DNA from 3 places in the Streptomyces sp. NPDC048270 genome. Region 2 is predicted to be linked to each of the others. Evidence: riboswitches for the same ligand, from Rfam matches in the RefSeq annotation. Region 2 holds a riboswitch; each other region holds the start of a gene.

Region 1 (5,332 bases), on a different contig from region 2:
TGCTCGGCGTACCGCGCGAGGACCAGGACGACTTCCGCGACTGGGCGGGGATGATGATCCGCCACGGCGGTGGTCCGCGCGGCGGAGTCGCCCGTTCCGTGAAGCAGATGCGGACCTATCTCGGCGAACTCATCCACCGCAAGCGGGATGATCTGGGCAATGACCTCATTTCCGATCTGATCCGGGCGAGCGACCACGGCGACCACCTGACGGAGGCCGAGGCCACCGCCATGGCTTTCATCCTGCTTTTCGCCGGTTTCGAAACCACCGTCAACCTCATCGGCAACGGGGTCCACTCCCTCTTCGTGAACCCGGGGGAGCGCGAGCGCCTCCAGGCCTCCCTCGCGGCCGGCGAGAGCGGCCTGCTGGAGACCGGCGTCGAGGAACTGCTGCGCTACGACGGCCCGGTGGAGCTGGCCACCTGGCGGTTCGCCACCGAGCCGCTGACCCTCGGCGGGCAGCCGGTCGCCGCGGGGGATCCGGTCCTGGTCGTCCTCGCCGCCGCGGACCGCGACCCCGCCCGGTTCGCCGAGCCGGACACCCTGGACCTCTCCCGGACGGACAACCAGCACCTCGGGTACGGGCACGGCATCCACTACTGCCTGGGCGCTCCGCTCGCGCGACTTGAGGGGCAGACCGCGCTTGCGACTTTGCTCACGCGTCTGCCAGATCTGGAACTCGCTGTTCCGCCCGAAGACCTGCGCTGGCGCGGCGGGCTGATCATGCGTGGCCTGCGCACCCTTCCCGTGCGCTTCACACCCCGAAACATCTGAAGGGCGACTGACCGGAAGTCAGTGGCCGACCGGAGTTGTGACAATCGTTCGAAGGCCGCTAGGTTCTGCCGTTACCCCGCCGTTATGCGAAAGGTGCAGCTCATGCGTTCCGGGAACGGCCGCCACAGACGCCCCCGCCAGGTGCCCGCGATAGTCGTCACTGCCGGAGTCACAGGCTCCGCGCTGGCACTGCCGCTGCTCGCCGCCACCAACGCCAGTGCGGCCGACACGTCCACATGGGACAAGGTCGCCGAATGCGAGAGTGGCGGCGCCTGGAGCGCGAACTTCGGCAGCGGCCAGTACGGCGGCCTGCAGTTCACCCAGGAGCAGTGGAGCAACGCCGGCGGCCTCGACTTCGCCGAGCGGGCCGACCTGGCGAGCCGTTCCCAGCAGATCGCCGTGGCCGAGCGGGTGCTGGCCTCCCAAGGGCCCGAGGCGTGGCCGCTGTGCGCGGCCTCGGCCGGACTGGACGGACAGGGCCCCGCGGCCGAGGTCGACCCCGGTCTGCCCGGCGGTTCGCAGGCCGGCACCGCGCCGTCCCGCCCGGACCACAGCGTCCCCACCACCGGGGCCGGCAAGCCGTCCACGGACTTCGGTGCCCCGACGCAGCCCGCGCCCAGCCCGTCGTTCGCGCTCCCCGAGGGCCCGCTCGCGCCCTCCCTCGGACTGCCCGTCATGCCCTCGCCGGACGACCCGGAGGCGACCCCGGCCCCGGTCGAGCCGACCGAGCCGACGGCCCCCGTGAGCCCGGACGCGCCCACCACGCCGCCCGTCACCCCGCCGACCACCCCGGGCCTGCCCCCGGTCACCCCCGGGGCCCCCGTGACCCCGGCCGACCCGACGGCCCCGGCCGACCCGACGGCCCCCGTGACCCCCGAGGCCCCGGCCGACCCCACCGCACCGCCCGCAACGGCCCCCGAGGGCAGCGGCAAGCACCGCGGCGCTCCGGCCGTCGAGGCTCCGGGCGCGCCTGACGCCCCGTCGGAGCCCACCTACACCGTCCAGGCGGGCGACAGCCTGACGGCCATCGCGAACGCCAAGGGACTCAAGGGCGGCTGGAACGCGCTCTACGAGGCCAACGAGCAGGTCATCGGCGAGAACGCCGATCTGATCAAGCCCGGTCAAAACCTGGATCTAAGCGCCGAATAGGGGCACTTCAGGCGGCCGGAAAGAGTTGATTGTCCGTTTTCTGTAAGTGAGACATGTGTCTCTTCCGGTCAACTGGCGTGTCCCGCCCGGGGGCTTCCGCAAACCCCGCTCCCACCTGCGCAAACACCAGTAAAGGGAGTGCAAGTAGGGGTCGTTTCTCCCCGATGGAGCTCGTTGAACATCGGGGAGGGACCTGTCTACCTTCTGAATCGCTCGCCACCGCGAGCTCCTTCGACCGCATCGCCGAATCCTGCCGGCGGACGGGGGGAACAGTCGTCGCGTCAAGCGCCGAAGGCAGGAGCGGGGGAACCAAGGTAGGCGCCGGGAGCGGCCGTTGAGAGACGGTCACGCCACCGGCTAGGGGTTAAGACGTGCGCTAGGTCGCACGGCCGGGCAACTCACTCGCCCGAACCCGACAGCTCACCTCGTAGGCGTCGGTGAGGAGAAACTCCATGCTGCTTTCCGGCAAGGGCAAGCACCGCCGCGGTTCCAAGGCCGTCCGCATCGTCACGCTCGCCGGTGTCGCCGGTGTGGCCGTCGCCGCGCCCCTGATGGCCGCGGGCACCGCCAGCGCCGCCACCGCGTCCGAGTGGGACAAGGTCGCGCAGTGCGAGTCCGGCGGCAACTGGGCCATCAACACGGGCAACGGCTACTACGGCGGCCTGCAGTTCTCGTCCTCCACCTGGGCCGGCTACGGCGGCAAGGCGTACGCGCCGCAGGCCAACCAGGCCTCGAAGGCCCAGCAGATAGCCGTCGCGGAGAAGGTCCTCAAGGGCCAGGGCAAGGGTGCCTGGCCGCACTGCGGCAAGGGTCTGTCGAACTCCTCCTACACCGGTGGCGGCGCGACCGAGGCCGCCCCCAAGCAGGAGAAGAAGACCGAGCCCAAGAAGACCCAGCCGAAGAAGACCGAGCCGAAGAAGACGGAGCCGAAGCGCGCCGAGGCTCCGACCACCCGTTCCGAGCGCTCCGAGGCCCCGGCCCCGAAGACCGGCAACGGCTCGTACGAGGTCAAGTCCGGTGACACCCTGGGCACCATCGCCGACGCCAACGGCGTGCAGGGCGGCTGGCAGAAGCTGTTCGAGCTGAACAAGGACATCGTCTCGGACGCCGACCTGATCTTCCCGGGTCAGAAGCTGAAGCTCAGCTGAACACCGCGGCAATAGCCGCGGCGTCCCAGAGCAACACGTACTCCCTCCACCGCCCGGCGCGTCTGTCCCTACGCGCCGGGCGGTGGTGTGTGCGCCGGCGGAACCGCCGTGATCAAGAGTCCTATGTCCCGGAAGAGGGGTATTCGGACCCTTTTTCGTCCCAGGACCCGGGCGGTCGGCCGGCCCAGCGCCCGGAGCCGGTTAGGCTCTAGGCGGCAAGGCCATCCCACGGCCTGATGCCACCGCACACCCAGCGTCACATCCCAGAAGGAGATGCTCGTGCCGTCCATCGACGTCGTCGTAGCCCGGGAAATCCTGGACTCCCGAGGCAACCCCACGGTCGAGGTCGAGGTGGGCCTCGACGATGGCAGCACCGGCCGTGCTGCAGTTCCGTCCGGCGCCTCCACCGGTGCCTTCGAGGCCATCGAGCTCCGTGACGGTGACCCCAACCGTTACATGGGCAAGGGTGTCGAGAAGGCCGTCCTCGCCGTCATCGAGCAGATCGGCCCGGAGCTCGTCGGCTACGACGCCACCGAGCAGCGCCTGATCGACCAGGCCATGTTCGACCTGGACGCCACCGACAACAAGGGCTCGCTCGGCGCCAACGCCATCCTCGGCGTCTCCCTCGCCGTCGCGCACGCCGCGTCCGAGGCCTCGGACCTCCCGCTCTTCCGCTACCTCGGCGGCCCGAACGCGCACCTGCTGCCCGTTCCGATGATGAACATCCTCAACGGCGGGTCCCACGCGGACTCCAACGTGGACATCCAGGAGTTCATGATCGCCCCGATCGGCGCGGAGTCCTTCTCCGAGGCGCTGCGCTGGGGTGCCGAGGTCTACCACACCCTCAAGAAGGTGCTCCACACCAAGGGCCTGTCCACCGGCCTCGGTGACGAGGGCGGCTTCGCCCCGAACCTGGAGTCCAACCGCGCCGCGCTCGACCTCATCGTCGAGGCCATCAAGCAGGCCGGCTACGTCCCGGGCAAGGACATCGCGCTCGCGCTCGACGTCGCCGCGTCCGAGTTCTACAAGGACGGCAAGTACGAGTTCGAGGGCCAGTCCCGCTCGGCCGCCGAGATGACCGAGTACTACGAGGAGCTCGTCTCCGCGTACCCGATGGTCTCCATCGAGGACCCGCTGTACGAGGACGACTGGGCCGGCTGGAAGACCCTCACCGACAAGCTGGGCACCAAGGTCCAGATCGTCGGCGACGACCTCTTCGTGACCAACCCGGAGCGCCTGGCCCGCGGTATCGAGGAGGGCTCCGCCAACGCCCTGCTCGTGAAGGTGAACCAGATCGGTTCGCTGACCGAGACCCTCGACGCCGTCGAGATGGCCCAGCGCAACGGCTTCAAGTGCATGATGTCGCACCGCTCCGGTGAGACCGAGGACGTCACCATCGCCGACCTCGCCGTCGCCGTGAACTGCGGTCAGATCAAGACCGGCGCCCCGGCCCGCTCGGACCGCGTCGCCAAGTACAACCAGCTGCTGCGCATCGAGGAGATCCTCGACGACGCCGCGGTGTACGCGGGCCGCAGCGCGTTCCCGCGCTTCAAGGGCTAATCACGCCCTCGCCTCCGTACGTCCCCGCACTCGGTCCCGTACCGTGTGCGGGGACGTAGTGCGTAGTGCGTACACAGGGGAGGCGGACCAATGGCCGGGAACCGGGATCGGTTCTCCACCTTCTCCACCGCGACCAGGCTCAAGCAGCTCGGCGAGCGGACCGCCGCGCATGTCTACCGGTCCCAGTCGCGCCGCCAGGTCCGCCGCAGCCGGCTCACCGGCCGTGCGGCCCTCCTGGTGCTCGTCCTCTGTACCCTGGTCGTCGCCCTCGCGTATCCGATGCGCCAGTACGTCTCCCAGCGCTCGGAGATCGCGGACCAGCAGCGGGCCGCGGCCGCCGCGCGGGAGCGCCTGGAGCGGCTCCGCGACGAGAAGGCCCGCTGGCAGGACGACGCCTACGCGGAGCAGCAGGCGCGCAAGCACCTGCACTTCCTGCGCCCGGGGGAGATCGGCTACATCATGACCGACCCGGGGGCCCAGGCGGCGGCCGAACGGCACCGGACCGGCCAGGCCGGCTCCGACCGTCCGTGGTACTCCAACGTCTGGGACGGCGTGGACAAGGCCGACCGCCCCGGCGACTGAGTCCGTCCGCGTCCGTACCGCTTCCGTCCCCCCGTCCCGTCCCGCACCGCACCGCATCCGTACCGCAGTACCCATCCACGAGAACGAAGAGACTTCCTCCAGGCATGCAGACGCCCCCGC
Region 2 (5,332 bases):
GGAAATCTCTGCATCGCGTATCGAAGGGACCACATGCCCATGGGTCACACGGCCACAGCCCAGGCCGGCTCCGGCGGCCTGACAGCGACCGAGCACCGGCTGGCCAACGGCCTGCGCGTGGTGCTGTCCGAGGACCACCTGACCCCGGTCGCCGCGGTCTGCCTCTGGTACGACGTCGGCTCGCGTCACGAAGTCAAGGGGCGTACCGGCCTGGCTCACCTCTTCGAGCACCTCATGTTCCAGGGCTCGGCGAACGTGCCGGGCAACGGGCACTTCGAGCTGGTCCAGGGCGCTGGAGGATCCCTCAACGGCACCACCAGCTTCGAACGAACCAACTACTTCGAGACGATGCCGACCCACCAGCTGGAGCTCGCGCTGTGGCTGGAGGCGGACCGGATGGGTTCGCTGCTGGCCGCCCTGGACGACGAGTCCATGGAGAACCAGCGCGACGTCGTCAAGAACGAGCGCCGCCAGCGGTACGACAACGTCCCCTACGGCACCGCCTTCGAGCGGCTGACCGCCCTCGCCTACCCCGAGGGCCACCCGTACCACCACACCCCGATCGGCTCCATGGCCGATCTGGACGCCGCCTCCCTCGAGGACGCGCGCGCCTTCTTCCGCACGTACTACGCGCCCAACAACGCGGTCCTGTCGATCGTCGGCGACATCGACCCCGAGCGCACCCTCGCGTGGGTCGAGAAGTACTTCGGCACCATCCCGTCGCACGACGGCAAGCAGCCGCCCCGCGACGGTTCGCTGCCCGAGGTCATCGGCCGCGAACTGCGCGAGGAGATCGTCGAGGAGGTCCCGGCGCGCGCGCTGATGGCCGCCTACCGGCTCCCGCACGACGGCACCCGCGAGTGCGACGCCGCCGACGTGGCGCTGACCGTCCTCGGCGGCGGCGAGTCCTCGCGGCTCCACAACCGCCTGGTACGCCGCGACCAGACGGCCGTCGCCGCCGGTTTCGGCCTGCTGCGCCTGGCCGGAGCGCCCTCGCTGGGCTGGCTGGACGTCAAGACCTCCGGCGGGGTCGAGGTCCCCGACATCGAGGCGGCCGTGGACGAGGAGCTCGCGCGGTTCGCCGCCGAGGGCCCGACGGCCGAGGAGATGGAGCGCGCCCAGGCACAGCTCGAGCGCGAGTGGCTGGACCGGCTGAGCACGGTCGCGGGCCGGGCCGACGAACTGTGCCGGTTCGCGGTGCTCTTCGGCGACCCGCAGCTGGCCCTGACCGCCGTCCAGCGGGTCCTGGCCGTGACCGCCGAGGAAGTGCAGGCGGTGGCCGCGGCGCGGCTGCGCCCGGACAACCGCGCGGTGCTGGTCTACGAGCCGCTGGCCGGCTCCGAGGGGTCCGCCGGGAACGACGACGAGAACGAGGGGGCGGAGCAGTGAGCGACACCGCAGCCGTCACGATGACCTTCCACCCGCGCCCGCAGGCCGGCGAGCCGCAGCCGTGGGCCTTCCCGGCCCCCGACCGCTCGGTGCTGTCCAACGGCCTGACCCTGCTGCGCTGCCACCGGCCGGGCCAGCAGGTGATCGCGGTCGAGGTCAACCTCGCCGCCCCGCTGGACGCCGAGCCCGAGGGCCTGGACGGCGTGGCGACCATCATGGCCCGCGCCCTGTCCGAGGGCACCGACAAGCACTCCGCCGAGGAGTTCGCGGCCGAGCTGGAGCGCTGCGGCGCCACCCTCGACGCGCACGCCGACCACCCGGGCCTGCGGGTCTCGCTGGAGGTCCCGGCCTCCCGGCTGCCCAAGGCGCTCGGCCTGCTCGCCGAGGCCCTGCGCGCGCCGGCCTTCGCCGACGCCGAGGTCGACCGGCTGGTGCGCAACCGGCTCGACGAGATCCCGCACGAGCTGGCCAACCCGCAGCGCCGTGCCGCCAAGCAGCTCTCCAAGGAGCTCTTCCCGGCGGGCCTGCGCATGTCCCGCCCGCGCCAGGGCACCGAGGAGACGGTCGCCCGGATCGACTCCGCGGCCGTACGCGCCTTCTATGACGCCCACGTACGCCCCGCCACGGCCACCGCGGTGGTCGTCGGCGACCTGACCGGCATCGACCTGGACGAGGTCCTCGCCGACACCCTGGGGGCGTGGACGGGCAACTCCGCCGAGCCCCTTGCGGTGCCGCCGGTTACCGCCGACGACACCGGCCGCGTGGTCATCGTGGACCGGCCCGGCGCGGTCCAGACGCAGCTGCTCATCGGCCGGATCGGGCCGGACCGGCACGACCGGGTCTGGGCGGCGCAGGTGCTCGGCACGTACTGCCTGGGCGGCACCCTGACGTCCCGCCTGGACAAGGTGCTGCGCGAGGAGAAGGGGTACACGTACGGCGTGCGCGCCTTCGGCCAGGTGCTGCGCTCCACCGCCGACGGCCGGGGCGCCTCGATGCTCGCCATCAGCGGCTCGGTGGACACCCCGAACACCGCCCCGGCGCTCGAGGACCTCTGGAAGGTGCTGCGCACCCTCGCCGAGGGCGGTCTGACCGACACCGAACGGGACGTGGCGGTGCAGAACTTGGTGGGCGTGGCCCCGCTCAAGTTCGAGACGGCCGCCTCGGTCGCGGGCACCCTGGCCGACCAGGTCGAGCAGGAGCTGCCGGACGACTACCAGGCGCAGTTGTACGCGCGGCTCGCCGAAACCGGCACGGTGGAGGCGACTTCGGCGGTCGTGAACGCCTTCCCCGCGGACCGGCTGGTCACCGTGCTGGTGGGTGACGCGGCGCAGATCGAGGAGCCGGTGCGGGCCTTGGGGATCGGCGCCGTGAGCGTCGTCACCAACTGACCCCGGCGGCGGCACGACAAGGCCCCCTGGCGGACATGTCCGCCAGGGGGCCTTTTGTCCGTTTAGTGGCGAGGTTGCTTTTATGTGGTGTGGCGTACGCAACAAAAAGGCGCGTCTGTTTGGCGATTGACTGATGATCCGCCTAGCGTCACCTGTGCTGTCCGTCAGTTGTACCCGCCGCACCCGCGGCACCGGACAGCGATCGCCGAGTCCCCGTCAGGCGCGAGCCTGGGGAGCCGGGGACCCACATAAGTCCCTGGGGTGAATCGGACCGCCTCGCAAGAGGAGGCCCGTAGGAGACCTTCCTGCTCCGAACCCGTCAGCTAACCCGGTAGGCGAGAGGGAAGGAAAGGATCAGCCCCTTCATGGCGTTTGGCAGTCGTGCCGCCGGTAAGCACCGTGGTTCCAGCCGTTTGAGCCGCAAGACCGCCGGCTACGCCGGCATAGCCGCCCTCGCCACCACTGGTGTCGTCGGCTCCCTCGCCGCTCCGGCCTTCGCCGCGGACAACAGCAACAACCACTCCACCTCGGACAACGCGCTCGGCGCGGTCGTCGTCTCCGAGGACCTCGCGGGTGACATCGAGGACCAGGCCGCCTCCCAGCAGCGTGCCGCCGAGCACGCCGCCGCCAAGGCGCAGGCCGAGGCCGACGCCAAGCAGCGGGCCGCCGAGGCCAAGCGCCTCGCCGAGGCCAAGGCGAAGGCCGAGCGCGAGGCCGCCGAGCGCGCCGCCCGCGAGGAGGAGCGCAAGCGCCTCAACACCTTCGTCTCCCCGCTCGACGGCTCGTACGTCAGCACGCAGTACAAGGCGGGCGGCGGCATGTGGTCCTCCGGCAGCCACACCGGCATCGACTTCCACGCCGCCTCCGGCAGCACCGTCCGCGCGGTGGGCGTCGGTGTCGTGGTCGAGGCCGGCTGGGGCGGCGCGTACGGCAACAACGTCGTGATCAAGCACAACGACGGTACGTACACCCAGTACGGGCACATGTCCTCGCTGAGCGTCTCCGTCGGCCAGCAGGTCACCCCCGGCCAGCAGATCGGCCTCTCGGGCTCCACGGGCAACTCCAGCGGCCCGCACCTGCACTTCGAGGCCCGCACGGGTGCCGACTACGGTTCGGACATCGACCCGATCGCGTACCTGCGCTCGCACGGCGTCAGCCTCTGACCCGCACCCCACCGCTTCACCGAAGGCCCCGGCTCCCCGAGCCGGGGCCTTCGTGCTGCTGCGCCGGATACGCAATTGTCATTTCCGGACGCTCTCGGAAATCATCGTGTGTTGCAATAGAGTCGCAGCACGCGCCGGCATGTCTCGGATATGCGCGGCAGCGGGCGCGGCCGGCGTGGCAGCCGGGTGGCGGTCGAATCGGAAATAGCGGAGGTCCGGTCTTGCGTATTCCCGCGCACGCGGTATGCACAGCGATCCGCGACGACATCGTCTCCGGGGTCTTCGAGCCGGGCGGCAGGCTGACCGAGGAAGTGCTGGCCCGCCGGTACGGAGTCTCGCGGGTCCCCGTGCGCGAGGCGCTGCGGACCCTGGAGTCGGAGGGCTTCGTGACCACGCGGCGGCACGCGGGCGCCTGTGTGGCCGAGCCGACCGAGCAGGAGGCGGCCGACCTCCTCGAGCTGCGAATGCTGCTGGAGCCCCTGGCGGCCGCCCGCGCGGCCCGGCGGCGCACCGAGGCCCACCTCAAGGTGCTGCGCGGCCTGGTCAGGCTGGGTCAGGAGCGGGCCAGGCGGGGCCAGGGCGAGGATCTGCGCTCACTCGGCGGCTGGTTCCACGAGACCCTCGCGCAGGCCTCCGGGAGCCCGGGCCTGATCGCGCTGCTGACGCAGATGCGGCACAAGCTCGCGTGGATGTACGTGGTGGAGGCCCCGGTGCGGCCGGTGGAGTCCTGGGCCGAGCACGGGGCGCTCGTGGACGCGGTGGCGCGCGGGGACGCGGAGCGGGCGCGGACGCTGGCGGCCCTCCACGCCGACCGGGCGGCGGGCGCGCACCGGCCGCGGGTGCGGGCGGCCGTGAGCAGTTCGCAACCTGCCGTAAACATGTCGAGCGGCCGTCATTAACAGGGGCCGTATATACAAAGGAGCGGTATTCGTGCGCCACTGCCGGAATTCGGGGTGGCGTGAATTCGGTGCGCCGAATTCATGCGGCGCGGCGTCGAATTCCCCTGCGTGAACGCGGAAGCCGCGGCCCCCGGATGGCGGGGCCGCGGCTTCCGCGTGCGGACCGGGCGGGCCGTGTGGGCCGTTTCCGGTCGTGCGGGGCGACGGGGTGTCGAACCCGAAGGGTCAGACGGTCTCGGGGAGCTCCTCGAGACCCTCGGCGACCAGCTTCGCGAGGCGGTCGAGTGCCGCCTCGGCGCCGTCGGCGTCGGACGCGAGGACGATCTCCTCGCCGCCCTGGGCGCCGAGGCCCAGGACCGCCAGCATGGAAGCGGCGTTGACGGGGTCGCCGCCGGCCTTGGCGATGGTCACCGGGACGCCGGAAGCGGTCGTCGCACGGACGAAGATCGAGGCGGGACGAGCGTGCAGGCCCTCGGCCCAGCCGACGTTGACG
Region 3 (5,332 bases), on a different contig from region 2:
GCGTCGAAGAGCGGGGCCAGGAGCTCCATCACCTCGGGGGAGCGGGCCTCCTGCGAGCCGCCGCTGCGGCGCACCCGGTAGCGGCGGTGCGGGGCGTTCGACTCCAGGTAGTCCGCGACGATCGCCTCGCGCTCGACGCCGAGCGCGAGCAGGACGACGGCGACCGACAGGCCCGCCCGGTCCTTCCCGGCCGCGCAGTGCAGCAGGGCGGGGACGCTGTCCTCGGCGAGGGCGTGCACCACCCGGCTGTGCTCCGCCGTGCGGTGGCGGATGATCGTGCGGTACGACTGCGCCATCCGGGCCGCGGCCTTGCCCTCGCCCAGGACCGCGCGGAGTTCGTCGAGGGCGCCCTCGCGGACCATCGTCCAGAACTCCCGGCCGTCGGCCGGATCCGAGAGCGGGATGTTGACGTTCCGCACGCCGGGCAGCGCGACGTCGGGCCCCTCCAGGGCGTGGTCGGCGTCGTTGCGGAAGTCGAAGATGGTGTGGAGCCCGAGGGAGGCGAGGAACTCCGCATCGGTATCGGTGGCATGTGCGAGATGTCCGCTTCGGAACAGTCGTCCCGTACCGACCCGTCGGCCGTCAGAAGTCGGCAATCCGCCCACATCGCGGAAATTGCGCACTCCGGACAGCTCCGGCTCCTGTATCTGCTGGGTCAAAGGAACTCCTCCGCTTCGTCGTGGGACATCTTGTCCGTATTGAGCTGGTTGGCTCCAACTTGCCATACCCGGCGGCGAGATCGCGCACGTCCCCGTGAGCCAGATCATACGGTGACCGTGAGTGCCTGATCGCGAAAGCCGAATGGCCCGGCCGGGAGGGTTGTTGACGGTGCGGAATGGACAGAGGGTGACGGTAATTCCGCCGATCCCACACCCCGGTGATTCCTTCGGGGAATTCATGGCTTGTTCCGTGCGGCCGCACTCGATTACCTTCGCGATCGATCCGGGTGGACCGCCTAATCCTGCCGCCTCCCGGAAACCGCACCCGACTATTCACGCGCGCGGCAGGAGCGGGGGAACCAGGTAAGCCGCCGTCCCGGATCTTTCCTCCGGAACGGCTAGGGGTGAAGCCGTACATGCTCCGTTCATGTACGGCCGGACATCTCCAGTCCGAACCCGACAGCTCACCTCGCAGGCGACGGAGAGGAATTCGCCATGCCTGCAAAGGGTAAGCACCGTCGTCCCAAGTCCCGTTCCCTTTCCCGCGGTCTCGCCGTCGCCGGCACCGGTGGCGCGGCCCTCGCGCTGCCCCTGATGGGAGCCGCCGGCGCCACCGCGGCTCCCGCCCCGGCCGCCGCGCCGGCCACGGCCCCCGCCGCCGCCCCGCAGCTCCCGGTCGCGCTCCAGAGCGCACCCGCCGCCGTCGAGGCCGCCCCGACCGTCTACACGGTCGTGCCCGGCGACTACCTCTCCAAGATCGCCGCGGAGCGCCACCTCTCCGGCGGTTGGGAGAAGCTGTACGCCGACAACCGCGAGGCCGTCGGCACCGACCCCTCCCTGATCCACCCGGGCCTGAAGCTGACCCTCGGTGCGAAGGCGGCGGCCCCGGCCGAAGCGGCTCCGGCCCCGGCTCCCGCCGAGCGGTCCTCGACCGGCGCTCCGTCCGCCGGCAAGGGATCCTCCGAGCAGGCCGCCCCCGCGCCGGCCCCGCAGCCGAAGCAGAAGGCGCAGAGCGGCGGCGGTTCCACCGAGGCGAAGGCGCCCAGCGGCGCCGGATTCGTGGCCCCGGTGAGCGGCGGCATCTCCACCCAGTACCGGGCCTCGGGTGCCATGTGGTCCTCGGGCTACCACACCGGCGTCGACTTCATCGCGAGCGCGGGCACCACCGTCAAGGCCGTCGGAGCGGGCACCGTGGTCTCGGCCGGCTGGGCCGGATCGTACGGCAACGAGGTGATCATCAAGCACGCGGACGGCAAGTACTCCCAGTACGGCCACCTCTCCTCGCTGTCCGTCTCGGCGGGCCAGAGCGTCACCGCCGGCCAGCGCATCGGCCTCTCCGGCTCCACCGGCAACTCGACCGGCCCGCACCTCCACTTCGAAATCCGCACGGGCCCGTCCTACGGCTCCGACGTCAGCCCGGTGAGCTACCTCCGCTCGAAGGGCGTCACCCTCTGACGGCAGCCGCCGCCGGAGCGCCCACACACGCCAGGCCGGGGCCCGAGGGGGGTCCCGGCCTGGCGTGTACTTATTCCTTATCCTCCGCGTGGTATAGATCACGGTCCGTCAACCCCTGCTTACGTTGGCGTAGGTCGTGTGCGCGGGTGAAGGATGTCGTTCCGTGGCAGCGACGACGACGACACTCAAGACCATCGGCTCGTACGCGGCGATCGGGGACAGCTTCACCGAGGGCGTGGGGGACCCGGGACCCGGGGGTTCTCATCTCGGCTGGGCGGACCGGCTCGCCGTGCTCCTGGCCGACCGGCGCGACGAGCACGACTTCCGGTACGCGAACCTGGCCGTGCGCGGCCGGCTCCTCGACCAGATCGTGGCCGAGCAGGTGCCGCGGGCCAAGGCCCTGGCGCCCGACCTCGTGACCTTCTGCGCCGGCGGCAACGACATCATCCGGCCCGGCAGCGACCCCGACGACGTGGCGGAGCGGTTCGAGGCCGCCGTCGCCGACCTCACCGGGGCCGTCGGCCTGGTCATGATCACCACCGGCTTCGACACCCGGGGCGTGCCGGTCCTCAGGCACCTGCGGGGCAAGGTGGCGACGTACAGCGCGCACGTGCGCGCCATCGCCGACCGCTACGACTGCCCGGTCCTCGACCTCTGGTCGCTGAAGTCCGTCCAGGACCGGCGCGCCTGGGACACCGACCGGCTGCACCTGTCGCCCGAGGGCCACACGCGGGTGGCGCTGCGCGCCGCACAGGTGCTCGGACTCGAGGTGCCCGCCGACCCCGACCAGCCGTGGCCGCCGCAGCGGCCGCGCGGCTCGGTGGACGTGACCCGCGACAACATCCAGTGGGCCCGCGAGCACCTGGCGCCCTGGATCGGGCGGCGGCTGCGCGGCGAGTCCTCCGGGGACCACGTCGAGGCGAAGCGCCCGGACCTGCTGCCCCTGTAGGGAGAGCCGCAGACGGGGTACGGGGGCCGTAAGCGGAATCCTTCGGGGTATGTGTGCGTTGGGATGGTCGTAGACCGACGACCGTCCCGACCCCATCCCCCCAGGAGGCGCCTTGACCGGCTCCCGTCCCCCGCGTCCCCTGCGCCCGCGGCTGCGCGCCCTGCGCCCCGAAGCCTTCGGCGCGGACCCGTCCGGCGCCCGGCTGGAGCGGATCCACCGTTCGCCGAACTTCGCCGACGGCGTCTTCCAGAACCCGCTCGGGGCCCGGACCAGGCCCTCGGGGTCGATGGCGGAGTTCGCGAAGATCTACTTCCACCGCGAACAGCGGATCCGGCGCACCCCCGGCGCGCCGGTCCCCGTGTACCCGACGACCCTCGCGGAGCTGGCGAAGCCGCCCGCGAGCGGACTGCGGATCACCTGGATGGGACACTCCAGCGTGCTCGCGGAGATCGACGGGCGGCGCGTGCTGTTCGACCCGGTGTGGGGCGAGCGGTGCTCCCCCTTCCCCTTCGCCGGCCCCAAGCGGCTGCACCCCGTGCCCGTGCCGCTGGCCTCGCTGGGCGCGGTCGACGTCGTGGTGATCTCCCACGACCACTACGACCACCTCGACCTGCCGACGATCAAGGAGCTGGCCGGTACGGACACGGTCTTCGCCGTGCCGCTCGGCGTCGGCGCGCACCTCGAGCGCTGGGGCGTGCCGGCCGACCGGCTGCGCGAGCTGGACTGGAACGAGAGCACCAAGGTCAACGGGCTCTCGCTCACCGCGACCCCCGCCCGGCACTTCTGCGGCCGCGGGCTGCGCAACCAGCAGCACACCCTGTGGGCGTCCTGGGTGGTCGCGGGGGACGAGCACCGGATCTACCACAGCGGGGACACCGGCTACTTCCCCGGCTTCGAGGAGATCGGCGCCGAGCACGGGCCCTTCGACGCCACGATGATCCAGATCGGCGCCTACTCGGAATACTGGCCCGACATCCACATGACGCCCGAGGAGGGCATGCGCGCCCACCTCGACCTCCAGGGCGGCGCCCCGCACGGCACGATGCTGCCGATCCACTGGGGCACCTTCAACCTGGCCCCCCACCCGTGGGACGAGCCGGGCGAGGGAACCCTCGCCGCGGCGCAGGGGGCCGGAGCCGCGATCGCCCTGCCGATCCCGGGGCAGCCCTTCGAACCGGGGGCGGCGGACGCCCCCGCGAAGCCGTGGTGGCGGCCCTTCGTGGCCGGCGGCCACGCCGCACCCGAAGTCGCCGTGGCCGCGGTCACCGCGGGCCGGGCGACGGGCGTGATCCGCGAGGAGCCCGAGGCCGTCGGGTCCTGACGGACCGCCGCACGGCACGGGGCGGACCCGGCCGAGGGGCCGCGGCAGGGGTGGCGCCCCCGGGCTCCGGGGGCGCGCGGTCCGCGCCGGTCCCCGGCGGAAGGCGACCCGGGGGATTCGGGCGGCTGTACGAGCGCTCCACCGGGAGCGGGAAGCACCCCCGCGAACTTCCCCAACTGGCCGCCCGGGGCGGGACGGTGCGGTCTAGCGTGGGTATCCGGTGATCAACACCGGGCCCCGGGAACGCTGGGGGCCGGGCCCCACGTACCGAGGACGCCGATGTCCGGACTCCGCGCCGCCCGCCACGCCCCGTCGAGACACGCCGTCACCGGTCCGGGCCGGCAGATACGCCCCCAGCTGGTCCGCGCCGCCGTCCTGCCCACGCTCGCCGCCGCGCTCAGCGGCGCGGCCGCGGTCATCTTCACCCTCCAGCTCGGCGGCGGAGCCGGCGACCGGGACCCCCGGCTCTGGCCGGTGCTCACCGGCTGCGCCCTGCTCGTGGCCGGAGCCCTCGCCGCGGCCCTGCTCGGCGCGCAGCGCGGCGCCAAGGCCGTACGGGACCGGTGCGAGGCGCTGCGCCGCTCCAGCGTGCGCGGCCGCCAGGAGCTGCGCGGCGCCGCCGACCGGCTGGAGCGCGGCGAGGCGCCCGGCCGCCCGGTGCGCGGCGGCCCGACCGGGGCCCCGGCGGGCCCCGACCCGGCGGGGGTGGACGAGTTCTGGCTCCTCGCCCAGGAGCTGCGCGGGGCCCGCGAACAGGCCCACGCGACCCTCGTACGGCTGGCCGGGCCGGCCACGCCGTCCGACAGCGACCGGAAGGTCGAGGTCTTCGTCAACCTCGCGCGCCGCCTGCAGTCCCTCGTCCACCGCGAGATCTCGCTGCTCGACGAGCTGGAGGACACGGTCGAGGACCCGGACCTGCTCAAGGAGCTCTTCCACGTCGACCACCTC

The links. A riboswitch is a leader RNA that binds a small molecule or an ion and turns the genes downstream of it on or off. The one in region 2 is predicted to bind cyclic di-AMP.
Positions count from the first base shown of each region.
Region 1: another riboswitch for cyclic di-AMP. It lies ahead of AB0D66_RS11935 (transglycosylase family protein); the one in region 2 lies ahead of AB0D66_RS01065 (M23 family metallopeptidase).
Region 3: another riboswitch for cyclic di-AMP. It lies ahead of AB0D66_RS09730 (LysM peptidoglycan-binding domain-containing M23 family metallopeptidase); the one in region 2 lies ahead of AB0D66_RS01065 (M23 family metallopeptidase).

Region 1 covers NZ_JBEZLV010000010.1:67,259-72,590, reverse strand. Annotated here, with positions in the region: gene AB0D66_RS11945 (cytochrome P450) at 1-773, shown strand, start outside; gene AB0D66_RS11940 (transglycosylase family protein) at 876-1,922, shown strand; cyclic di-AMP (ydaO/yuaA leader) riboswitch at 2,199-2,371, shown strand; gene AB0D66_RS11935 (transglycosylase family protein) at 2,375-3,070, shown strand; gene eno (phosphopyruvate hydratase) at 3,344-4,630, shown strand; gene AB0D66_RS11925 (septum formation initiator family protein) at 4,721-5,212, shown strand; gene AB0D66_RS11920 (DUF501 domain-containing protein) at 5,317-5,332, shown strand, end outside.
Region 2 covers NZ_JBEZLV010000001.1:298,882-304,213, reverse strand. Annotated here, with positions in the region: gene AB0D66_RS01075 (pitrilysin family protein) at 40-1,389, shown strand; gene AB0D66_RS01070 (pitrilysin family protein) at 1,410-2,777, shown strand; cyclic di-AMP (ydaO/yuaA leader) riboswitch at 2,971-3,130, shown strand; gene AB0D66_RS01065 (M23 family metallopeptidase) at 3,143-3,940, shown strand; gene AB0D66_RS01060 (GntR family transcriptional regulator) at 4,162-4,839, shown strand; gene AB0D66_RS01055 (HPr family phosphocarrier protein) at 5,065-5,332, opposite strand, start outside.
Region 3 covers NZ_JBEZLV010000007.1:210,576-215,907, reverse strand. Annotated here, with positions in the region: gene AB0D66_RS09735 (tyrosine-protein phosphatase) at 1-659, opposite strand, end outside; cyclic di-AMP (ydaO/yuaA leader) riboswitch at 953-1,150, shown strand; gene AB0D66_RS09730 (LysM peptidoglycan-binding domain-containing M23 family metallopeptidase) at 1,155-2,114, shown strand; gene AB0D66_RS09725 (SGNH/GDSL hydrolase family protein) at 2,278-3,063, shown strand; gene AB0D66_RS09720 (MBL fold metallo-hydrolase) at 3,176-4,384, shown strand; gene AB0D66_RS09715 (ATP-binding protein) at 4,664-5,332, shown strand, end outside.